3 regions of the Mesorhizobium sp. M0189 genome follow, and region 2 is predicted to be linked to each of the others. Evidence: predicted binding sites of a transcription regulator. Region 2 holds the regulator's gene; each other region holds the start of a gene.
The links. The regulator LexA, encoded in region 2, represses DNA repair genes until DNA is damaged. The targets are predictions, from matches to a motif close to TGTTCNNNNTGTGTTCNG.
Positions count from the first base shown of each region.

Region 1: NKJ09_RS29985 (YifB family Mg chelatase-like AAA ATPase) is a predicted target of LexA. The motif match lies at 5,492-5,509, and genes of this name have one in related genera.
Region 3: parE (DNA topoisomerase IV subunit B) is a predicted target of LexA. The motif match lies at 3,437-3,454, and genes of this name have one in related genera.

Region 1 covers NZ_JAMYSW010000028.1:31,539-39,552, reverse strand. Annotated here, with positions in the region: gene NKJ09_RS30005 (hydantoinase/oxoprolinase N-terminal domain-containing protein) at 1-596, shown strand, start outside; gene NKJ09_RS30000 (malate synthase G) at 887-3,058, shown strand; gene NKJ09_RS29995 (GNAT family N-acetyltransferase) at 3,261-3,548, opposite strand; gene NKJ09_RS29990 (hypothetical protein) at 3,452-3,775, opposite strand; gene NKJ09_RS29985 (YifB family Mg chelatase-like AAA ATPase) at 3,868-5,400, opposite strand; gene gshB (glutathione synthase) at 5,561-6,502, opposite strand; gene NKJ09_RS29975 (GtrA family protein) at 6,719-7,093, opposite strand; gene NKJ09_RS29970 (glycosyltransferase) at 7,101-8,014, opposite strand, start outside.
Region 2 covers NZ_JAMYSW010000001.1:453,725-461,738, reverse strand. Annotated here, with positions in the region: gene moaC (cyclic pyranopterin monophosphate synthase MoaC) at 1-286, shown strand, start outside; gene NKJ09_RS02205 (molybdopterin molybdotransferase MoeA) at 286-1,491, shown strand; gene NKJ09_RS02200 (hormone-sensitive lipase) at 1,499-2,329, opposite strand; gene kynU (kynureninase) at 2,425-3,672, opposite strand; gene lexA (transcriptional repressor LexA) at 4,144-4,875, shown strand; gene NKJ09_RS02185 (ComEC/Rec2 family competence protein) at 4,869-7,334, opposite strand; gene gltX (glutamate--tRNA ligase) at 7,431-8,014, shown strand, end outside.
Region 3 covers NZ_JAMYSW010000001.1:249,067-257,080, reverse strand. Annotated here, with positions in the region: gene gcvP (aminomethyl-transferring glycine dehydrogenase) at 1-2,010, shown strand, start outside; gene NKJ09_RS01210 (GGDEF domain-containing protein) at 2,082-3,251, opposite strand; gene parE (DNA topoisomerase IV subunit B) at 3,525-5,573, shown strand; gene NKJ09_RS01200 (DUF2336 domain-containing protein) at 5,750-6,871, opposite strand; gene NKJ09_RS01195 (MaoC family dehydratase) at 7,024-7,473, shown strand; gene NKJ09_RS01190 (HpcH/HpaI aldolase/citrate lyase family protein) at 7,477-8,014, shown strand, end outside.

The DNA.
Region 1 (8,014 bases), on a different contig from region 2:
CCTCGCCGGAGGCGATCTCGGAACGGGTGCTGACCACGCTGACCCGCCTGTCGGCGGAAGTCATCCTCGAGACCGCCTTCGCCGAGGATGGGCTGGATGGCGCGGCGACCGTCGCCCACGCGCTGGTCCAGCGCGCCGTCGACGCCCATCCCGGCATCGCCCGGCTCAGCGTCGCGCTCGACCGTCCGGTCATCGGCCTCGGCGCCTCGGCGCCGTTGCACTATGCCGGCCTGGCCGAGCTGGTCGGCAATGACTGCGTGGTGCCTGAGGATACCGATGTGGCCAATGCGCTCGGCGCCGTCGTCGGCCAGGTCCGGGTTTCGGCCGAGGCGCGGGTCAGCCAGCCCAAGGAAGGGCTGTTCCGTGTCGCCTCAGGCGAAAGCGTGCGCGATTTCAACGACGAGGCGGCGGCGATCGCCGCGGCGGAGAGAGATGTGCGCGCTATTGCCGCCGGGCGGGCGAAGGACGCCGGCACCGACAGCGCCGAGATCGAAATCGCCAGCGAGTTCCGCGTCTCCACCGTCGAGGGCCAGCGCATGTTCATCGAGGCGCATGTCGTGGCGGTCGCGTCGGGCAGGCCAAGGATGGCGGTGTGATTAGCCGATCTCCCCCCTCGAGGGGGAGATGTCCGGCAGGACAGAGGGGGGCGCTGTCCCGCCAACGTCTCAGTCTTTCGCGGTAACACCTCAGACTTGCGGCTGGTCGTAAATGGCAAGGTCGGCGATCCTTCACGCCCCCCTCTGCCCTGCCGGGCATCTCACCCACAAGTGGGGAGATTGGCAGCTCCTGCAACGGCGAAAACGCCCTACCTTCACCTATGCCGAATTGACCCTGCAACCGCGACATGCCAAAGGCCCGGCCTAGCCTTTCGTCTGGAGAAGCCCTGATGACCGATCGCGTCGAGATCGCCGGATTGCGGATTGCCCGCGAGCTTCACCATTTTGTCGTGAACGAGGCGTTGCCGGGCACCGGCATTGAAGCGGAGGCATTCTGGAGCGGTTTTTCGGCGATCGTCCATGATCTCTCGCCAAAAAACCGGGCGCTGCTCGAAAAACGCGATGCCATGCAGGACAAGCTCGACCGCTGGTACCGCGACAATGGCGCGCCCGTCGACATGGAGGCCTACAAGAGCTTCCTCCGCGAGATCGGCTATCTCCTGCCCGAGGGGCCGGCCTTCAGCGTGACGACCGAAAATGTCGACCCGGAAATCGCGCTGGTCGCCGGGCCGCAGTTGGTGGTGCCGGTGATGAATGCGCGTTATGCGCTGAATGCCGCCAATGCGCGCTGGGGCTCACTGTATGATGCGCTCTACGGCACCGACGCCATCCCGGAGACGGACGGCGCCGAGCGAGGCAACAAATTCAATCCGGCGCGCGGCGCCAAGGTCGTCGCCTGGGCGAAAAGCTTCTTCGACGAGGCGGTGCCGCTCACGACAGGCAAATGGGCCGGCGTGAACGGGCTTTCGGTCGCCAACGGCATGTTGCGGCTGGGCGAGGGCGGCGGCGCCACCACGCTTGCCGACCCCAAGCAGTTTGCCGGCTATCGCGGCGATGCCGCCGACCCCGAAGCCGTCTTGCTGGTCAGGAATGGCTTGCACATCGAAATCGCCATCGACCGCAACAACCAGATCGGCCGCACCGATCCGGCCGGCATTGCCGATGTCGTGCTGGAATCGGCGCTGACAACCATCCAGGACTGCGAGGATTCGGTGGCGGCCGTCGATGCCGAGGATAAGGTGCTGGTCTACCGCAACTGGCTCGGCCTGATGAAGGGCGACCTGGCTGAAGAGATCACCAAGGCCGGCAAGAGCTTTGTCCGAAGGCTCAACCCCGACCGCACCTATACCGCGCCCGATGGCGGCACGCTGACCGTGCCCGGCCGCTCGCTGATGCTGGTCAGGAACGTCGGCCACCTCATGACCAATCCGGCGATATCGGACCGCGACGGCAATGAGGTGCCGGAAGGCATCATGGATGCGGCGCTGACGGCGCTGATCGCGCTGCACGATGTTGGCCCCAACGGGCGCCGCGCCAATTCTCGCGCCGGCTCGATGTATATCGTAAAACCCAAGATGCACGGGCCGGAGGAAATTGCCTTTGCCGTCGAGATTTTCGACCGCGTCGAGGCGCTGCTCGGCATGGCGAAAAACACCATCAAGATGGGCATCATGGACGAGGAGCGGCGCACCACCGTCAACCTCAAGGAGGCGATCCGCGCCGCCAGGGACCGCGTCGTCTTCATCAACACCGGCTTCCTCGACCGCACCGGCGACGAGATACATACCTCGATGGAAGCCGGCCCGATGATCCGCAAGGGCGACATGAAGCAGGCCGCCTGGATTGCCGCCTATGAAGCCTGGAACGTCGATACCGGGCTCGAATGCGGGCTGGCCGGCCACGCCCAGATCGGCAAGGGCATGTGGGCGATGCCCGACCTGATGGCGGCGATGCTGGCCGAGAAAATCGCGCACCTTAAGGCCGGCGCCAACACCGCCTGGGTGCCGTCGCCGACGGCGGCAACCCTGCACGCCACGCACTACCACAAGGTCGATGTCCAGGCCGTGCAGAAGGCGCTGAAAAGCCGGCCCAAGGCCAGGCTCGACGACATCTTGTCGGTGCCGGTAGCAAGGCGGCCGAACTGGTCGCCTGAAGACATCCAGAAGGAGCTAGACAACAACGCGCAAGGCATTCTGGGCTATGTCGTGCGCTGGATCGACCAGGGCGTTGGCTGCTCGAAAGTGCCTGACATAAACGACGTCGGCCTGATGGAGGACCGCGCCACGCTGCGCATCTCCTCGCAGCACATCGCCAATTGGCTGCATCACGGCGTCTGCACGCCCGATCAGGTCATGGAAACGATGAAACGCATGGCGGCGATCGTCGACCGCCAGAACGAAGGCGATCCACTCTACCGGCCGATGGCACCGGACTTCAACAATTCAATCGCGTTCCTCGCCGCCTGCGACCTCGTCTTCAAAGGCCGCGTCCAGCCCAACGGCTACACCGAGCCGGTGCTGCACGCGCGGCGGCTGGAACTGAAGGCGAAGCAAGGCGCCTGAAGCGAAGGCGCGGGAGCCGGCGTCCCCCTCCCCTTGAGGGCAGGGTGACCCGAAGGGCCGGGAGGGGTCCTGCATGAAGTGCGCCAACGCCCATTCTGACGATGCGCCTCAGGAAGAGGATCATCGGGGCCCAGGTTCGATTTCCAAAAATAGGGCAAGTCGAGGGACGCCGCGTCCTCCACACCGCGGACTGCCTCTAACCTCACGCGGGCGAGATCGAGCACGACATGAAAATATCGGTATGTCTGACCGGCTCCGGGGTTTCACGGAAGGGCGGGCAGGGCCTGAAGCCGAACGACTCATACACGGCAATGGCGTTTTTCATGTAGAACGTCGTGTGGATCAATACCGTCCGGATTCGGCCTTTCCGGATCTCCGCCAGCGCGGCCCCCATCAGCGCCCGGCCGATTCCTTTTCCGCGAAACGACGCGTCGACAAAAAACTTGTGAATCTCCGCCGTATGGTCGTCGAACTGGTCAAGGCGAGGCAGCCCGCCGGTAGGTTCTCCGATCGCGCGATAAACGCCATGGCATCTGGCGCGCCGAACTTCGCTGCCAGCGAACTGCCGCTCCTTTCGGGGTGGAAGATGGTCCTCACGTCCTCCTCCGAGACGCCGTAAGGCTGCACGGCGTCGACATCCCATTGTGCAAGCTTGCGGCAAAGCCCGGCCATGGTCTCGAAGTCTTCGGCACTGCGTGCCGGCGAAACAGAAATCATCCCCGCCTCAGCCCCGGTTAGGTGCATGACCGTAACATATGCGATCATCGGGCGCGAACCCGCAACCGTACTTCCAGCGAGCAGCAGAAGCACTACGCCGCCTGTGCCATCCGCTCCGAGCTCATGCGGTAGGAAATCGCCTCGGCCAGATGGATGCGGCCGACCGTTTCGCTGGCCTCGAGATCGGCCAGCGTCCGCGCCACCTTCAAGACGCGGTGGTAGGCTCTTGCCGAAAAGCCGAGCTTTTCGCTGGCGTCCCTCAGTAGCGACAGGCCGGCGGCATCGGGCATGGCGATCTCCTCGATAACCGACGGTGAGCAATGCGCGTTGGTGGTGGCGGAGGTCGCGCCGAGCCGCTCGAAACGCTCACGCTGGATCATACGGGCACGAGCGACGCGCAGTGCCACGGCTGCACTCTTCTCCGCCCGGTCCGGCCGGATCAGATCGCTGGCCGAAACCGCCGGTACCTCGATCCTGAGATCGATGCGATCGAGCAGCGGGCCGGAAATGCGCGCCTGGTAGTCGGTGCGGCAGCGGTCGCCGCGCAGGCAGCGATAGCCTGGCTCGCCGGCCATGCCGCAGCGGCACGGGTTCATCGCCGCGACCAGCTGGATGCGCGCCGGATAGGTGACGCGATGGTTGGCGCGCGCGATCATGCAGTCGCCGGTCTCCAGCGGCTGGCGCAGCGCATCGAGCGCCTGCGGCGAGAATTCGGGAAACTCGTCGAGGAACAGCACGCCGTGATGGGCAAGCGAGGCCTCGCCCGGCCGCACGCGCAAGCCGCCGCCGACCATCGCCGCCATCGAGGCCGAATGATGCGGCGCGCGGAACGGCCGCCGGTCGGTGAGCTTTCCTTCGCCGAGTTCGCCGGCCACCGACGCGATCATCGAGACTTCGAGCAATTCCTTCGGCGCAAGCGGCGGCAGGATCGACGGCAGCCGCTGGGCCAGCATCGATTTTCCCGACCCCGGCGGCCCGACCATCAGCAGATTGTGGCCGCCGGCCGCCGCCACTTCCAGCGCCCGCTTGGCGGTCTCCTGGCCCTTGATGTCGGCAAGGTCGGGCAAGTCGCGCGCCGAGGCGTGGATGCCGGCTTCCGGCCGCGACAGAACCTGCGTGCCGCGAAAATGATTGGCGATGGCGATCAGGCTGCGCGGCGCCAATATGTCGAAATCCTTGCCGGCCCACGCCGCTTCCGGCCCGCAGGCAAACGGGCAGATCAGGCCCTTGCCTTCGGCATTGGCGCCGATCGCCGCCGGCAGCGCGCCGGCCACCGCGGCAATGGTGCCGTCGAGCGATAATTCGCCAAGCACGACATAGCCGGCCAGCATGTCGCCCGGAATGGCGCCGAGTGCCGCCATCAAACCGAGCGCGATCGGCAGATCGTAATGGCTGCCCTCCTTGGGCAGGTCGGCAGGCGCCAGATTGACGGTGACCTTCTTCGACGGCATCGACAGGCCGGATGCATGCAGCGCCGCCTGCACCCGCTCGCCGCTTTCGGCTACAGCCTTGTCGGCCAGGCCGACGATGTGCATGTTGACCTTGCCCGGCGCGATCATCACCTGCACGTCGACCGGCACGGCCTCGATGCCCTGGAAAGCAACCGTGCGAACCCGCGCCACCATGTCTTCACCCCGGCTGCAGGCTTGCCCCAAGCCCTTGCGATCATGCCGCGAACGGCGTCACCGGAGACAACCACAGATTTCCGGCGAAGGCAAGAACATTTGGGGAACGGCTGAACGCAGCGGCTCCAATGGGTTGCAACGCGGCCGCTCCGAAGCGAGACTAGTTACGCTTGCCCTCCACCGCATCCCAGAACAGGCTGCCGATGTCGGCGCCGCCGAAGCGCTTCACTTCGCGTATGCCGGTCGGTGAGGTCACGTTGATCTCGGTCATGTAGTCGCCGATGACGTCGATGCCGACGAGGATGAAGCCGCGCTCCCTCAGCCACGGGCCGATGCGGGCACAGATCTCGCGTTCGCGCTCTGTCAGCTCGGTCTTTTCGGCGCGGCCGCCGACATGCATGTTGGAGCGCGAATCGTGCTCGGCCGGCACGCGGTTGATGGCGCCGACCGGCTCGCCGTCAATCAGGATGATGCGTTTGTCGCCGGCGCGCACCTCCTTGAGGTAGCGCTGCACGATGTAGGGTTCGCGGAACATCTGGCCGAACATTTCGAGCAGCGAGGCGAGGTTGCGGTCGGCCTCGTGCAGGTGGAAGATGCCGGCGCCGCCATTGCCGTAGAGCGGCTTGACGATGATGTCGCCAAACTCCTTGCGGAAGGCGGCGACTTCGAGCGGATCCTTGGTGATCAGCGTGTCCGGCATCAGGTCGGGAAATTCGGTGACGAAGATCTTTTCCGGGCTGTTGCGCACCCAGGCCGGGTCGTTGACCACCAGCGTCTTCGGATGGATGCGCTCGAGGATATGCGTGGTGGTGATGTAGTTCATGTCGAAGGGCGGATCCTGCCGCAAAAGGATGACGTCCATCTCCGAAAGATCGGTACGGATTTCTTCGCCCAGTGAATAATGGCTGCCCTTCTCGTCGCGGACCTGCATCGCCTCGATGCGGGCAAACACCTTGCCGTCGCGCAGCGACAGCCGGTCGGGCGTGTAGTGGAACAGCTGGTGGCCGCGCCGCTGCGCTTCCAGCGACAGCGCAAACGACGTGTCGCCGGCAATCGACACGGTGGAGATGTGGTCCATCTGGACGGCGACTTTCAGGGGCATGGCAGCTCTCCGGCGCACTTGCAGCGATCCACTTGGATGCACAAAGTACGCTCCAACACTTTTGAATCCATGCATCGTGCTGTCCGAAAATCGATTCCGATTTTCGCGCCGATGCATCGACGACAGCGATATAAGGAAATCGGCGGCTTCTGCCAATCGGCCAAGGTCATGATGAGGCTGCGCTTCGTTTGGCGCAGATCCCAATGCGATGTGCCGTCAGCGATCGAAGACCAGCTTGGAATAGCCGAGGAAGGACAGCGCCATGGCAATCAGCGAGGCGACCGCAAGGGCGATGAGCGGCGACACCGTCGGCAGCGCGAACAGGATGGCGCAATAGACGAGATAATTGACGACGCTGGTGGCAATGCCGACGCCGCCATAGCGTGCGCCCTCTTGCGCGATGCCGCGGCTGGAAGGCGAAAACGTCAGATGGCGGTTGATCAACCAGGTGACGGACAGGGCAAAACCGATCGAAATGATGCGAGCCGCGAATGGTCCGAGCGGCGCTATCGTCAGCACCAGCCAAAGCGCCGCCGCGTCGGCGACGAAGCCGATGCCGCCGGCGAAAATGAAGCGGGCGAGGCGTCCCATTCAGGCTCTAGGCCGCGCGCGGGGTCTTGCCCGGTCCGGCCTTCAAAGTCGCGAGGGCGCTTGCACGTTCACGTTCGACGCGACCGGAAGGCATCGACAGATAGAAGATGCGCTTCTGCTCGGCCCGGCCGCGCGACACCGAATCGAGGATTACCCCGGTCACCGCCGCCAGCATCGACAGCAGCAGCAGCCCGACCGACAGCACCCAGGTCGGCATGCGCGGCACAAGCCCGGTTTCGGCGAACTCGATCAGCACCGGCGCCATCAGGAACAGGCTCGATGCCAGGAAGAACACCGAAAAAGCGCCGAAGAAACGCAGCGGCTGTGTCTCCTTCATCAGCATGGCGAACATCCACAGGATCTTCGCGCCGTCGCGAAAGGTCGACAGCTTCGACGAGGAGCCTTCCGGCCGGCGGCCATAGTCGAGCCCGATCTCGCTCACCGGCAATTTGAGCTGCGAGGCGTGCACCGACATTTCGGTCTCGATCTCGAAACCGCCGGAAACGGCGGGAAAGCTCTTGACGAAGCGCCTGGTGAAGGCGCGGTACCCCGAGAAGATATCGGTAAAGTCCGAGCCGAACAGCCGCTTGTAGAGGCTGTTGAAGATGCGGTTGCCGAAGGCATGGCCAGTCCTGCCGGCATCGTCGGCGACGCCGCGCCTGGTGCCCACCACCATGTCGGAGCGCTCGGTCAGCAGCGCGTTGATCAGTTGCGGCGCGTCCTCCGGCGCATAGGTGCCGTCGCCGTCGGCCATCAGATAGATGTCGGCCTCGATGTCGGCGAACATGCGGCGCACGACATTGCCTTTGCCCTGGCGCGGCTCGCGCACCACGATGGCGCCGGCGGCGCGGGCTCGGAGCGCCGTCAGATCGCGCGAATTGTTGTCGTAGACATATATCGCGGCGGCAGGCAGCGTCTCGC
Region 2 (8,014 bases):
CCCGCTCTGCCATCCACTGCTGCTGACCAGGATATCTGTCGATATCGAGCCGGACGCAGCTTTGCCCGGCCTGAAGGTCACAGCATTGACCCGCGTCACGGGCAAAACCGGCGTTGAGATGGAGGCCCTGAGCGCCGTCTCGGTCGCTTGCCTGACCATCTACGACATGGCCAAGGCGGTCGACCGCGCCATGGTCATCTCCGGTATCAGGCTGGTTGAAAAGACCGGCGGCAAATCCGGCGACTACAAGATCACCGAAGATGGGGTCACCGAGGCAGGCCGCTGATGGCGCTGGTCCCAGTTGCTGAGGCGCTCGAGCGCCTGTTGGACGGCGCAGCTGCACTGCAGGGCGAACGCGTCGCGCTGCTGGATGCCGCCGACCGCGTGCTGGCGGAGCCGGTTGTGGCGCTCCGCACTCAGCCGCCGTTCAACGCCTCCGCCATGGACGGCTATGCCGTGCGGGCGGCTGATATCGCGTCCTTACCAGCAAAGCTTTCGGTGGTCGGCATGGCGCCGGCCGGAAGCGGCTTTGCCGGGACGGTGCAGCAGGGGCAGGCCGTCCGTATCTTCACCGGCGCGCCGCTTCCCGAAGGCGCCGACACCATCGTCATCCAGGAGAACGTCCGCGATCTCGGCCGCGGTGTCGTCGAAGTGACGGAGCCGACGGTGCAGGGGCGAAACATCCGCCGCCTCGGGCTCGATTTCGCCAAAGGCGACGTCCTGCTGCACAAAGGCCGCCTGCTCGACCCGGCGGCCTTGTCGCTGGCGGCATCGGCCAACCACCCCGAGGTCGGCGTGGTCAAAAGGCCGTTGGTCGCCATCATCGCCACCGGCGACGAATTGCTGCCGCCGGGCAGCGAGCTTGGCCCCGACCAGATCATCTCCTCCAACGCCTATGGTGTCGCCGCCGCCGCACAGTCGGTCCGTGCGCGAGTGCTCGACCTTGGCATCGCGCCGGACCGCAGGGAGGCGATCGCTGCGCTGGTGGAAAAGGCCGTGAAGGCTGGCGCGAACGTCATCGTCACGCTGGGCGGTGCCTCGGTCGGTGACCACGATTTCGTCCATGACGTGCTGACCGGGCAAGGCATGACTCTCGATTTCTGGAAGATCGCCATGCGGCCGGGCAAGCCGCTGATGTTCGGGCGGCTGGGCGACATTCGCTGCATCGGCTTGCCCGGCAATCCGGTGGCGAGCCTGGTCTGCACCCAGCTCTTCCTGAAGCCGCTGCTGGCGCGGCTCGGCGGCCGCGCCTTTCAGCAGGATATGCGTGAGGCACGGCTCGGCGCTGCCATGCCGGCCAACGATCTCAGGCAGGATTATGTGCGGGCTGTTGTCAGCGCTGACGCCGGCACGCTCGTGGCGACGCCGTTCAGCATCCAGGATTCCTCGATGCTGAAAATGCTGGCCGATGCCAACGGGCTGATCGTCCGTGCGCCGTTCACGCCCGCCGCGGCGGCGGGCGCCGCTTGCGACGTGCTGATGCTACGCTGAACCTGCCTCACTCCGAGATCAAGGTCCGGGTCAGCGGATGGTCTGGATCGGCCAAACCGTCGATGATGTTGAAATGATGCCGGTCAGGCTCGACCACCGAACTGGTCGCGGCACCCAGGCCGATCCAGATGTTGGCCAGCAACGCGCTCTGGCGCAGGAATTCGGCGCGCTCGCCGCCGCCGGCCCAGCAGGTCAGGCGGGCCTTGTCCATCGGGCGCAGCAGCACCGGGCTTTCGGCCTGCGCCTCGGCCTCATCGATCGCCAGCGTCTCGTTCATGCCGGTGCGCATGATCGGGCGCAAATCGTGCACACCCGAGATCGATACGACATGGCGAATGCGCCGGACAACTTCGGGCGCCAGCGGCGTCGTCGTCGTAACCATCCGGCTAACAAGATGGCCACCGGCCGAGTGTCCGGTCAGCATCAGCGGCCCTGCGACCATCCCCGCCGCCTTGCCGATCGCCGCGCCGACTTCCTTGACGATGCCGCCAATGCGCATCTGCGGACAGAGCGTGTAGGACGGCATCGCCACGGCATAGCCGCGATCAACAGCGCCAGCGGCAAGATGCGACCAGAAACTCTTGTCGAATGCCATCCAGTAGCCGCCATGGACGAACACCACGAGCCCCTTGGGCTTGGTGGCCGGCAGGAAAAGATCGAGCCGGTTGCGTGGGCCATGGCCATAGGCCATGTCGAGCCGCGCCCGGCCCTCGGTCGAAAGCACGTCGCGAAAAACCCGCGCGGGCTCGACCCAGGCCGCCGGCCAGCGATCGCTGCCGGCTATGTTGGCGCCGTTGGCATAGGCGTTGTCCCAATCGGCAATGTGACGTTCGAACACCCTGCGCCCTCCCCTGGCAATATGGCCTTGCAACGAGCGTGAGCATCGCGCGGCGCGTCGTCGCCAGCCTCACGATTCCAGCTCTCGCATCAATCTCAAGTGACAGCCGCCTTGATGGCGAAGCGCGCATCCTTCCACGCACCGGTGCGCAGGATGTCCTCAAGCACTTCGACGGCCTGCCAGACATCGGCATAGCCGACATAGAGCGGGGTGAAGCCGAAGCGCATGGTCGATGGCGCGCGAAAATCGCCGATCACGCCACGTTCGATCAGCGCGCGCATGATCTGGTAGCCATGCTCGTGCATGAATGAAATCTGGCTGCCGCGTTTTTCCCCGTCGCGCGTGCTTTCGAGCGTTAGCCCGTAAGTGCCGCACTTTGCCTCGACGAGCTCGATGAACAGATCAGCCAGCGCGATGCTCTTCTTGCGCACCGCCGTCATGTCGACATCGTTCCAGATGTCGAGCGCGCCCTTCAGCGTGCGCATCGACAGGACCGGCTGGGTGCCGCACAGAAACCGGCGGATGCCGGTGCCGGCCGCATAGCCTGGCTCGAAGGCGAAGGGCCGTGCATGGCCCCACCAGCCGGTGAGCGGCTGCTGGATGTCGGCAAGATGCCGCTCAGCCGCATAGATGAAGGCAGGCGCGCCCGGTCCGCCATTCAGATATTTGTAGGTGCAGCCAACGGCAAAATCGGCGTTTGCCGTGTCGAGCTCGACTGGCATCGCACCGGCGGTGTGGCAGAGATCCCAGACGATCATCGCCCCGGCTTCCTGGGCCCTGCGCGTCAGCGCCGGCATGTCGCGCAGTTCGCCCGACTTGTAGTTGACGTGGTTGACCAGCACCACGGCGGTGCGTTCGTCGATCAGCTCTTCGATGCTCGGCGCGTCGACCCCCGAGAGGCGCAGCAGCGTATCTTTTCGCGTCGAAACCACACCCTCAGCCATGTAGAGGTCTGTCGGAAAACTGTCGCCCTCGGCGACGATGACCTGCCGCTCCGGCCGCATGGCCATGGCGGCGTGCAGCAGCTTGTAGATGTTGACCGATGTCGTGTCGCAGACCACCGTCTGGCCGGCCGCGGCACCGATCAGGCGCCCGAGCTGGTCGCCAAGTTCGAGCGGCATGTTGAACCAGCCGGCCGTGTTCCAGGCGCGGATGAGATCATGCGCCCATTCTTCGGTCACTGCCTTGCTCAATTCATCGAAAGCGGCACGCGAAGCGGCCCCTAGCGAATTGCCGTCGAGATAGATCACTCCTTGCGGCAGCACAAAGCGGTCGCGCATCGCGCGCAGCGGATCTGCAGCATCCATCGCCCTTATGGCCACGAGATCGGGAATTCCTGTCATGATTTGTCTGCTCCCCAAGATTCACCGCAACGCCGGACACGCATCGACGGCATCCATCGGTCACGAGCGGTTCTCCATTACCTGGTATCGCGCAGCAAGGCTCCACCGGCGACAAGTTGCCTGACCATGCGGTGGAAACCAGGAGCCAAGCCAACCCAAGGTTGGCGTTTTGAGTTCGTTTCGTTCACGGTGCATTGACCAAACCGCACAGTCGATACGGCTTCAATTCCGTGCCCCTTTGCCGGCTGACGGCCGATACCAGTGCCGCCTTCTGGAAACCCAGAGGCCGCAAACGAAAGCAGAATCAAGGCGATGAGGCCCGCGGCGGTGAAAATGCAGCGTCCCGGTTTGGCGAGTGGTATCGTTACCCGAGCCCTAACACATTCATTAAACTTTAAACAGTTGCGGAACACAACTGGAACAGATAGTGTTTGTTCTGGGTTTGTTTTTCTGATTCTGTTGGGGGTCGCTATGCTGACACGCAAACAACACGAACTGCTTATGTTCATCCACGAAAGGCTGAAGGAAAGCGGTATCCCGCCCTCCTTCGACGAGATGAAGGAAGCGCTCGACCTGGCTTCCAAATCGGGAATCCACCGGCTGATTACGGCGCTGGAGGAGCGCGGCTTCATTCGCCGTTTGCCCAACAGGGCCCGTGCGCTGGAGGTGCTGCGCCTGCCCGATTCGATCGCCCCCGGCCTCAATGCGGCACGCAAGTTCTCGCCGAGTGTCATCCAGGGCAGTCTTGGGCAAGGTCCTCGGCAAGGCAAGCCGACATCGTCGCGCGTCCCTGCAGCCGGCAATGACGACGATGTCGTCGCCGCCGTGTCTATCCCGGTGATGGGCCGCATCGCCGCTGGTGTGCCGATCGATGCCATCCAGCACCAGACGCATTCGATCTCGGTGCCGCCGGACATGATCATGGGCGGCGAGCATTATGCGCTCGAGGTCAAAGGCGATTCGATGATCGAGGCTGGCATTTTCGACGGCGACACGGTGATCATCCGCAATGCCGATACGGCGAGCCCCGGTGAGATCGTGGTGGCACTGGTCGACGAGGAAGAAGCGACGCTGAAGCGGTTCCGCCGCAAGGGCGCCTCGATCGCCCTGGAAGCCGCCAATCCGGCCTACGAGACGCGCATCTTCGGACCAGACAGGGTCAAGGTGCAGGGCAAGCTCGTTGGGCTGATCCGCCGCTACTGAGCTGCGCCCTTGGCGCCGGCTTTTGGCTTGTCGGCTCTGCGGTATGGCGGCATGCCCCGCGCCGCGCGTGAAAATTTCCGCTGCACGTGCCAGGGCCGGTATGATTTTTCGACGGCGAAGCGGATTTCGGCGCGTGTTGCCGCTTGTGGATCGAAATAGACGGCCGCACTTCCCGCGCGCGCCAGTTGCCGTTTGGTGACGACGAGGACCAGCCGGTCGTAGTAGCAGGGATTATGGGCGGTGGCGTCGTCGATGACGATCAAGCTGGCAAAGGCGCAGGCTGGCCGTGCAGTATCGCGGTCATTGGCTAGCGCGATGATCGCGCCGGATGGATGCCTGGCAAGGCAGAGACCGTCCGTGCAAATGAACGGCATGCCCGGCGGTAAGTCGGCCGGATCGGCAATGTCGAATTGCGGATCGTTCTTTCCAGGTGTTTCCGGCGCGACGATAGCCTCTGATGTGAGCGCGCGTTTCCAGTTGTCGATGGTGAACTCATTCGGGCGTGCCCGGTTGACCGCGAGTTCACCGCTGCCGATCGGCAGCGCGACGAGCCGTGCGTCCTCCGAGATCAATACATCGGGTACGCGCGTCTGCGTTGTCGTTAGCAAGCCGGCGAGCGCAAAAGGAAGGGCCACGAGCCGCAACCAGGTCGTCGCCATGCTGGCAATGACGAGGGCGATCGTCACCAAAAGGACAGATCTCAGCGAAATCAGCCCGACCGCATCGATCGGCGAGCGCTCGGAGATCCACCCGGACAGGGCGATCATCGCCGTCAGCCCCTTGCCCATCACGTAGAGGAAAGGCCCATCCGCGCCGAACGGCATCGCCAGCGCACTGAGGACGGCGAAGGGCATGACGACCAGTGAGACGATAGGCATGATGGCCAGATTGGCGAACAGGCTGAGCGGCGCCACGCGCTGGAAATGCCATATGGCGAAAAGCGCCGTGGCGCTCCCTGCAATGATCGAGGTCATCGCCAGGCCGCCCATGCCCATCAGTACCTTTCTAGTGGCAAAGCGTAGCGGCGACCGCCGGGGCGGCGGCGTGGTGGCCCCGCCGGCGCGGTAATCGGACCAGCCTGCATAGGCGCCGACAAGGGCCGCCGTCGCGGCGAAGGACATCTGGAAGCTCGGACCGACCACCTCGTGCGGCGACACCAGAATGACCGCGATGGCCGAGATCGCCAGGTTGCGCATGGTGAGCGCGGCCCGGTCGAACAGCACGGCGATAAGCATCACCGCCAACATGATGAAGCTGCGTTCGGCCGCCACCACAATGCCGGAAAAGACGAGGTAGGCCGCAATCGAAAAAAGCGCGGCGGCCGCCGCGTATTTCTTGACCGGCCGTCGCGATGAGAAATCGGGAAACAGCGCAAAGGCGCCGCGCAGCAGCGCCATAATGGTGCCGGCGACCAACGCCATATGCAGCCCCGAGATGGAGATGATGTGGTAGATGCCGGTACGCCGCATCGCTTCGTTGATCTCCTCGGGAATGCCGGCGCGCACGCCGACGATCAGCGCAGCAGCAATCTCGCCCTCGGCGCCGCCGATGCGGCTGCGGATATGGTCGGCGATGGATTCGCGCGCGTCTTCGATCGCGGAAGAAAGCCGCGCGGCAAACGGCATGCTGCCCGACGACACGACTTTCGGATTGCCGAGAAAAAAGCCGCTGCCGCCGATACCGGCAAAATAGCTGTCGAAGGAGAAATCATAGCTGTCGGGCCGCACCGGCCCGGTCGGCGGCAGCAGCCGCACATAGCCGGCGATCTCGGAACCGGCGGTCAGCTCAGCCGGTATTTTCATCGCCGAAACGCGGACCCGTTCCGGCATGTAGCGCAGTGTCGGCCTGGCGGTTGAGATCACATCGATCGTCAGCCTGATGCGGCCGCTCGCCATGGGCTCGAACGATACGACGCGACCCGTGAGGCGCGTCGAGATTTCGGAACCGAGCATATGCGTTCCGACACGCCAGGTCTCGACCTTGGCGGCAAGCACGCCAAGCGCGCAGAGCAACGCCGCCATGAAGCACAGGCGGGTTCTGGGCCACGACCGCGAGGCGACGGCACAGAGGGCTGCCAAGGCGACGATTGCGATCGGCTGTGGAAAGGCCGGCTCCACCGCCAGCGCAAAATATACGATCACCCCGCATGCGAGGAACACCGGCACCAGCAGGAAGGCGACCCCACGGTCGAGCTCCAGGCCGACCGCCGAGGTTACGCCGTTGCGGATACGGGACGGTGACGGGAGGCGGAAACGCCGGCGTAGGCGCACGATGGGCTCGGCCGCGGGCACGAGAACCGTTGCTGGGTCGCTCGCCGGCAGCGACGGGGCATCAAAGCGTGGAACCGGCAGCAATGCCGGTGCCGGCAGGACAGGCACGGGCGCGGCAAACAGCAAGCGTTCGCTGACGCCGCTGCCAACGTCCTCGCCCTCGCCCGCACCACGGCCTCGCACAGCCATCGGGTCTGCCCCTTGCGCCCTCGACCTCCTATGCTACATGAACGCGCAACGCGCGAAAGTCCGCAAACCCACTTCCTTCGCCTGCCTGAGAGTTCCATGCCCGACAAGGTCGTCACCCGTTTTGCCCCCTCGCCCACCGGCTATCTGCATATTGGCGGGGCGCGCACGGCGCTGTTCAACTGGCTGTATGCCAAGCACACAGCCGGCACGATGCTGCTGCGCATCGAGGACACCGACCGCGAGCGTTCCACCGATGCGGCAACCGCGGCCATCCTCGACGGGCTTTCCTGGCTTGGCCTGACATGGGACGGTGAGCCGGTGTCGCAGTTCGAGCGTGCGCCGCGCCATCGCGAGGTGGCCGAGGAACTCGTTCGCATGGGCAAGGCCTATTATTGTTACGCGACGCCTGCCGAGTTGGAGGCAATGCGCGAGAGCGCACGAGCCAAGGGGCTGCCTCCCCGCTATGACGGCCGCTGGCGCGACCGCGACCCCTCCGAGGCGCCGGCCGGCGCCAAGGGGGCGATCCGCATCAAGGCGCCGACAGACGGCGAGACGGTTGTGCATGACCGCGTCCAGGGCGACGTGCGCTTTCCCAACAAGGATCTCGACGATTTCATTATTCTGCGCTCGGACGGCAACCCGACCTACATGCATGCCGTCGTCGTCGACGATCACGACAT
Region 3 (8,014 bases), 200 kb from region 2:
GGCGGGCCGCACGCCGCCTATTGCGCCGTGTCCGACAGGCTGACGCGGCTGATGCCCGGCCGGCTCGTTGGCCAGTCGACGGACAGCAAGGGCCGTCCCGGATATCGCCTGGCCTTGCAGACACGCGAGCAGCATATCCGCCGCGACAAGGCGACCTCCAACATCTGCACCGCACAGGCGCTGCTCGCCAACATAGCGACGGCCTATGCGATCTGGCATGGCCCTGCCGGGCTGCAGGCGATTGCCGGCCGCGTCCACACGCTGGCCAACCGCCTGGCTGCCGGCCTCAAGGCAGCAGGCGTTTCGGTGCTCGGCGGAAGCCGCTTCGACACGGTGACCGTGGAACTGAAGGGCAGAGCCGCCGCACTTGCCGCCGCCGCCGAGAAGACCGGCCGGCTGCTGCGTGTCATCGACGCCGACCATGTCGGCATCAGCTTTGACGAGACCTCCACCGAGGCCGATCTGGAGGCGATCGCAGCACTTTTCGGCGCCAAGGCCGGCGTTGCCGCCGGCAGTTCCATGCCAGGAAAACCGCGCGGCAAGGAGTTCCTCACCCAGCCCGTCTTCCGCGAAAACCACTCGGAAACCGACATGATGCGCTTCTTGCGCCGGCTGTCCGACAAGGACCTGGCGCTCGACCGCGCCATGATCCCGCTCGGCTCCTGCACCATGAAGCTCAACGCCGCCGCCGAAATGATGCCGGTAAGCTGGCCCGATGTCGCCAACCTGCATCCCTTTGCCCCGGCGAGCCATTCGGTAGGCTATCGCGCCATGATCGACGAGCTGGAAGGCTGGCTGGCGGAGATCACCGGCTTCGACGCGGTGACCCTGCAGCCCAATGCCGGCAGCCAGGGCGAATATGCAGGGCTGCTCGCCATTCGCGGCTATCATTTGTCGCGTGGCGAAGGCCATCGCACCGTCTGCCTGATCCCGTCCTCGGCGCATGGCACCAATCCGGCAAGTGCGGCCATGGCCGGCATGAGTGTCGTCGTCGTGCGCTGCACCGAGGACGGCAATATCGACATGGAAGACTTGCAGGCCAAGGCGGCCGAGCATGCAAAAGACCTCGCGGCGCTGATGTTCACCTATCCTTCGACGCATGGTGTTTTCGAGGAAGGCGCCCGCGACCTCTGTGCGCTCGTCCACAGCCATGGCGGCCAGGTCTATTTCGACGGCGCCAATCTCAACGCTCTGGTCGGCCTCGCCCGTCCCGGCGATATCGGTGCCGATGTCTGCCACATGAACCTGCACAAGACCTTCTGCATTCCACATGGCGGCGGCGGCCCCGGCGTCGGCCCGATCGGCGTCAAGGCGCATCTGAAGCCATATCTGCCCGGACACGTCACCGAAGGCTCGGCCCATGCCGTGGCGGCGGCACCGTTCGGCAGCGCCTCGATCCTGCCGATCACCTGGATGTATATCCGCATGATGGGCGCTTCCGGCCTGAAGCAGGCGACCGAGACGGCGATCATCTCCGCCAACTACGTGGCGACGCGGCTTGGCGAGCATTTCCCCCTGCTTTACAAGGGGCGCAACGGACGCGTTGCGCATGAATGCATCCTCGACACCCGCGTGCTCAAGGACAGCGCCGGCATCAGCGTCGACGATATCGCCAAGCGGCTGATCGACTATGGCTTCCACGCGCCGACCATGTCGTTCCCGGTGGCCGGCACGCTGATGGTCGAGCCGACCGAATCCGAGCCCAAGCGCGAGCTGGATCGTTTCTGCGAAGCCATGATCGCCATAGCCGGCGAGGCAGCCAAGGTGGCGAAGGGCGAATGGCCCTTGGCCGACAATCCTCTGGTCAATGCGCCACATACCGCCGCCGAGGCGTTGGCCGGCCAGTGGACCCATCCCTATTCGCGCCTGGAAGCGGCCTACCCCGCCGGCGATGCCGATACGGCGGCAAAATACTGGCCACCGGTGTCACGCATCGACAACGTCGCTGGCGACCGCAACCTGGTCTGCTCCTGCCCGCCGCTGTCGGAATATCTGGGTGCGGCGGAGTAGACCATGATCCCGAAGAGTGGAATCCGGTTTTCGGACAAGATCATGGTCTAACAAGAAGATAGAAGCCTCAATCAGGCAGAACGCAAGGCCGGCCCGTCGGCCTTGCTCGCCCTGTCCCGGGCGATGACGCGATTTCGCCCGGCGCGCTTTGCCGCATAGAGCGCGGCGTCGGCTTCGGCCAGCACATCATCGAGACCGGTGCCGCTCGTCCCACCAAAGCCGATGCCGCCGCTGACTGTGCTTCGCAACGGACCAAGCTGGGTGGCCACGACTTCCGTACCGAAGGCGACGCTGATCTTGCTCGCAATGTCATAGGCCTTTTCTTCCGTCATCCGCGACATGACGAGCACGAATTCCTCGCCGCCCAGCCGGAAGGCGTCGACGCCGGTTCTGGCGTATTTCCTGATGACGGCGGCAAAGCGGCGCAGGACCTGGTCGCCGACCGGATGACCGAATACGTCGTTCGTCCTTTTGAAATGGTCGAGGTCGAACATGGCGACGGACATAAACGGACCGAAGACCCGCTCGCCGTAGAGTGCCGTTAACGCCCGCCGGTTCATCAGCCCGGTCAATGGATCGGTCATCGTCTCGGCCTTCAATTCGATCTGCGCCTGCAAATGGTGCAGGGAGAGCGTTAATGCGCCAAGCCCGGTCATGCAGGCGACGGCTACGACGGAATTCACCCGCTCGGCCCAATTGTCCGGTGCTACGCCGAGCACCCACTGGCCCTTGACCAGCAGGACCGCGCCGCAAAGTCCGAACGACAGCGCACAGACGCCGCTCAGGAACGATACGACCAGCAATATCCGGCGATCATGACCACCCTCAATCCAGAACATCGCCCCGATAAGCGAGAGTAGCGCCGTTACCGTCGCGTAGGTGACAATGAAGCCGACACCATCAAACCCGAGATACGTCGCGCCCGCGCAAACAGCCATCGCAGCCAAGGTCGGCAAGATGGCGCGCCTATAGTCGCGCATGCTGAGATATTGCATGGCCGACAGGCAGATAATCAGGAAGCCGAGGCTGAGAAGAGCAAGCACGATCTGGCAAAGCCAGGGGCTTGGATCTCTTGTGTAATGCCAAAACAAGACCACATGGGCGACGAGCACGAGAATGCCGCACGCCACCGTCAGCACAAAGCGTGCCTGTGGCGCGGTGAACCAGATCGCAAACATGGTGATGCTGAGGCACGTGCCCGACAGCGCCGCTGCGAGCAGGAGCGAACTGTAATCCAACATGCTTAAGCGACAGCCTCTTGAGGGTTTCGCTGCATTCTAGGTCAGCGACAGTCCGCGGATATCGTTTTTCAGCCAATCTTGCGGCGTAACCTTCGGACAAGGTTTACAAAGCGTCGATGCTCCAAGCTTCGACCCCATTTCCGCCGCTTGGTTGTCGAATGGTTTTGCAGTAAGAGGCTCTATCCTCGAACGTAACAGGAACCTCCGTCGCCTGCCCGCAAAAAGCGTGGCAGTATCGGGTGGTGATTCGCAGCATCGGAATCCAGGACCGGCATGGACGACAATAACGATCTTTTCGGCAATTTGGGCAAGCAGCCGCAACCGGCTCGCGCCGCGCGCCCGGCCGACCCGCTGGTGCAGGCGGCGAAGCGGCCGGCGCCCCGCGATGCCAGCGAGAGCTATAGTGCCGCCGATATCGAGGTGCTGGAGGGGCTGGAGCCGGTGCGCCGCCGCCCGGGCATGTACATTGGCGGCACCGACGACAAGGCGATGCACCATCTGTTCGCCGAGGTCATCGACAATTCGATGGACGAGGCGGTCGCCGGCCATGCTACCTTCATCGATGTCGAGCTTTCCGCCGACGGATACCTGTCTGTAACCGACAACGGCCGCGGCATTCCGGTCGATCCGCACCCGAAATTCAAGAAGCCGGCGCTCGAACTCATCATGACCACGCTGCATTCAGGCGGCAAGTTCGACAGCAAGGTCTACGAGACCTCGGGAGGCCTGCACGGTGTCGGCGTTTCCGTGGTCAACGCGCTGTCCGACCATCTCGAGGTCGAGGTTGCGATTGGGCGCAAGCTCTATCGCCAGCGCTTCTCGCGAGGCGTTCCGGTGACCGGCCTGGAGCAGCTCGGCGAGGTGCACAACCGGCGCGGCACGAAGATCCGCTTCCATCCAGACGAGCAGATTTTCGGCAAGGGTGCTGCGTTCGAGCCGGCGCGGCTCTACCGCATGGCGCGGTCAAAAGCCTATCTGTTCGGCGGTGTCGAAATCCGCTGGACCTGCGATCCCTCGCTGATCAAGGAAAAGGACACGACGCCGGCCAAGGCAGAATTCCATTTTCCGGGCGGCCTCAAGGACTATCTGAAAGCCTCGCTCGGCGACGAATTCCAGGTGACCCGTGAAATGTTCGCCGGCAAGAGCGAGAAGCAGGGCGGCCACGGTTCGCTCGAATGGGCGGTGACCTGGTTCGGCGGCGACGGCTTTATAAATTCCTATTGCAACACCATTCCGACCGCGGAAGGCGGCACGCATGAGGCCGGCTTCCGCAACGTTCTGACGCGCGGCTTGCGCGCCTATGCCGACCTGGTCGGCAACAAGCGCGCTTCGATCGTCACATCCGAGGATGTGATGATCTCGGCGGCGGGCATGCTGTCGGTGTTCATCCGCGAACCGGAATTCGTCGGCCAGACCAAGGACAGGCTGGCGACGATCGAGGCGATCCGCATCGTCGAAAGCGCCATCCGCGACCCGTTCGACCATTGGCTGGCCGACAATCCGCAGGAAGCTTCGAAACTGCTCGAATGGGTGATCGCGCGTGCCGACGAGCGGGTGCGCCGCCGCCAGGAAAAGGAAGTGTCGCGCAAGAGCGCCGTGCGCAAGCTGCGCCTGCCCGGCAAGCTCGCCGATTGCACGCAGAATGCAGCGGCCGGCGCCGAGCTGTTCATCGTCGAGGGCGATTCGGCTGGCGGTTCGGCAAAGCAGGCGCGCGACCGCGCCAGCCAGGCGGTGCTGCCGCTCCGCGGCAAGATCCTCAACGTCGCCAGCGCCGGTAACGACAAGCTGGCCGGCAACCAGCAGATATCCGACCTGATCCAGGCCTTGGGCTGCGGTACGCGCTCGAGATACCGCGACGAGGACCTGCGTTACGACCGGGTCATCATCATGACCGACGCCGACGTCGATGGCGCCCATATCGCTTCGCTGCTGATCACCTTCTTCTACCAGGAGATGCCGAGCCTGGTCCGCGGCGGCCATCTCTATCTGGCGGTGCCGCCGCTCTACTCGATCCGGCAAGGCGGCAAGGTCGCCTATGCCCGCGACGATGCGCACAAAGACGAACTTCTGCGCACCGAATTCACCGGGCGCGGCAAAGTCGAAATCGGCCGCTTCAAGGGGCTGGGCGAAATGATGGCTGCCCAGCTCAAAGAAACCACCATGGACCCGAGAAAGCGCACGCTGCTCAGGGTGGACGTCATCGACGCCGAGGCGGCGACCAAGGATGCGGTCGACGCATTGATGGGCACCAAGCCCGAGGCCCGCTTCCGCTTCATCCAGGAACGCGCGGAATTCGCCGCGACGGAAGTGCTGGATATCTGAGCGTCTTCTGCTAGGCGAGCCGCGGACGGCGGCTGTCACTGTGCGCAAGACTTTTCCGGATTTTTCGCGAAGGATGAGGCCTGGAACGGTTCAGCGTTTCACGGAAACGCCGAACCGCTCAGTTTTTTATTTTGACGCAAGTCGGAAAACCGTTTCACGCTTTTCCTGGAATTGCTTTAAGCAGCCGCGATCGCCAGCGCGTGCCCGCGTGCGTTCGCGCGCAGCGCATCGAGATGGATCGATTTGACCAGCCTGGCGAGATCGCCTTCGGCGGACTGTCCGCCCAATTCCTTCAGCATCAGCCAGCTGACTTCCTGGACGCCGGCGAGGCGTTTGCCATTGGCGACCTCACGCCAGACCTTCAGCGCGCGCAGGATGATGGCGTGGGTGGCGGCGGCAAGCCCGGCGCTGCGGAACAGTGCCTGCAACGCTATGTCATGCCCGCCGGCCAGCAGTGCCCTCACCCGTTGCTCGGGCTGCTGGCTGAGCGCGACCAGCGCCGAACCAAAGAAGTCGACCTTGCCGTGCGCGATGGTGCGGATGACGAAGCTTGCGGTCAGGTCGCCGCGCAGGCGCAGATGTTCGACAAGTGCGGTATGTTCCTCCGCCCGCGTGCCTTCGATCAGTGTCACCGAAGCCTTGACGCAAGCATCGCGCGTGATGCGCTCGGCCCTGGCGGCGCCCATCAGCGCCAGCACCAATGGCGACCCCTTGAGCATCTCCCCTAGCTTGACCAGCAGCATATGCCGGCAGTCGGCGGGCAGCCGGATGTCGGCGATCAGCGCCTCGCGCACCAGAGGCAGATGGCCGTGACGCTCGGCCATGCGGCGAAAGCTGACGGATGCGATGTCGGCGCCGCTATTGGCGAGCAGCGTGGTGCAGGCTTCCGGCTCACCGACCTCGGCGATCGCTGCCGCAACCGACATCGAGACGCGCGGCCGGTCGGCGATCACCTTCTGCGTCGCTTTCTGGCCGCCGGCAACCCGATCAATCAGGTCGGAATCGGTAAGCAGCGGCGAGCGCGCCAGTACCAAAGCGGCCACCTCGGGCTGGTCCGAAGCCAGCGCGCTGACGATCTGCGGCGGCGCATGATGGCTCATGGAAAGCGCGTCGGCGATCGCCAGCCGCACCTTCGACGATGCGTCATCGAGCAGCAACGTCAGCGCCGCCTCGGCAGCGCAGCGGTCCTCGAAAGGCAGGTCCGAGTCGACATAGGCGCGAGCCAGCGCGCTTGCCGCCGCAGCACGCTCCGACACCTTTGCCGTGTGGATCCATTTCAGGAAATGCGAAACGACCATGTCGCCTGCTTACGCCCTTTGCCAGAACGCTTCTGGCGCCTGTCGAGACCGTAGGCACAAATGGTTTACGAACGGTTCACCATGTTCGTTAACTGGCTTGCGAGCCCGGTATGCAACGCCTATCAACCCTTAAGCAGTGGAGGAGACAGACCATGGCCGGCCTTTACCTTGAGGAGTTCGTTGTCGGCCATGTGTTCAAGCACACGCTGCGCAAGACCGTGACCGAAAGCGACAACATGCTGTTTTCGGTGATGACGCTGAACCCGCAACCGCTGCACATCGATTTCGACTTCGCCGCCAAGAGCGAATGGGGCAAGCCCCTGGTCAATTCGCTGTTCACGCTTGGCCTGATGATCGGCATCTCGGTCAACGACATCACCGTCGGCACCACCATCGCTAATCTCGGCATGAAGGAGACGGTGTTTCCGCACCCCGTCTTCCATGGCGACACGATTCGCGTCGAGACCACGGTGGTTTCGGTGCGCGATTCCAGGTCGAAACAGGACCGCGGTATCGTCGAGTTCGAGCACCGCGCTTATAACCAGAACGACGTGCTGGTTGCCAGATGCACGAGGCAAGCCATGATGATGAAAAAGGCATAGCCGATGCGTTCCCTGCTCTTCGTTCCCGGCGATTCGGAAAAGAAGCTGGAGAAGGGCTTTGGCGCGGGCGCCGACATGGTCATCGTCGATCTCGAGGACTCGATTGCCTCGCAAAACAAGGGGCTGGCGCGCGACACAGCGGCGCGTTTCCTCGCCGGGCACAGGCACCGAACCAACTCCGCGATCTATGTGCGCGTCAATGACCTTTCGACCGGACTGACCGACGACGATCTGGCGGCGCTCGTGCCAGTGAAGCCCGACGGCATCATGCTGCCTAAGTCGAACAGCGGACTGGATGTCCAGCATCTCTCGGCCAAGCTCAGGGTGCACGAAGCTGAAAGCGGCCTGCCGGACGGCGCGATAAAGATCCTGCCGATCATCACAGAAACGGCCGCCGGCGTTCTGGCCGCCGTGACCTACGCCAAGGCAAGCGCGCGGCTTGTCGGCGTCACCTGGGGCGCGGAAGATCTGTCGGCGGCAATCGGCGCGCGCTCGACGCGCGACGCGAATGGCCGCTACACGGATGTATTCCGCTTCGCCC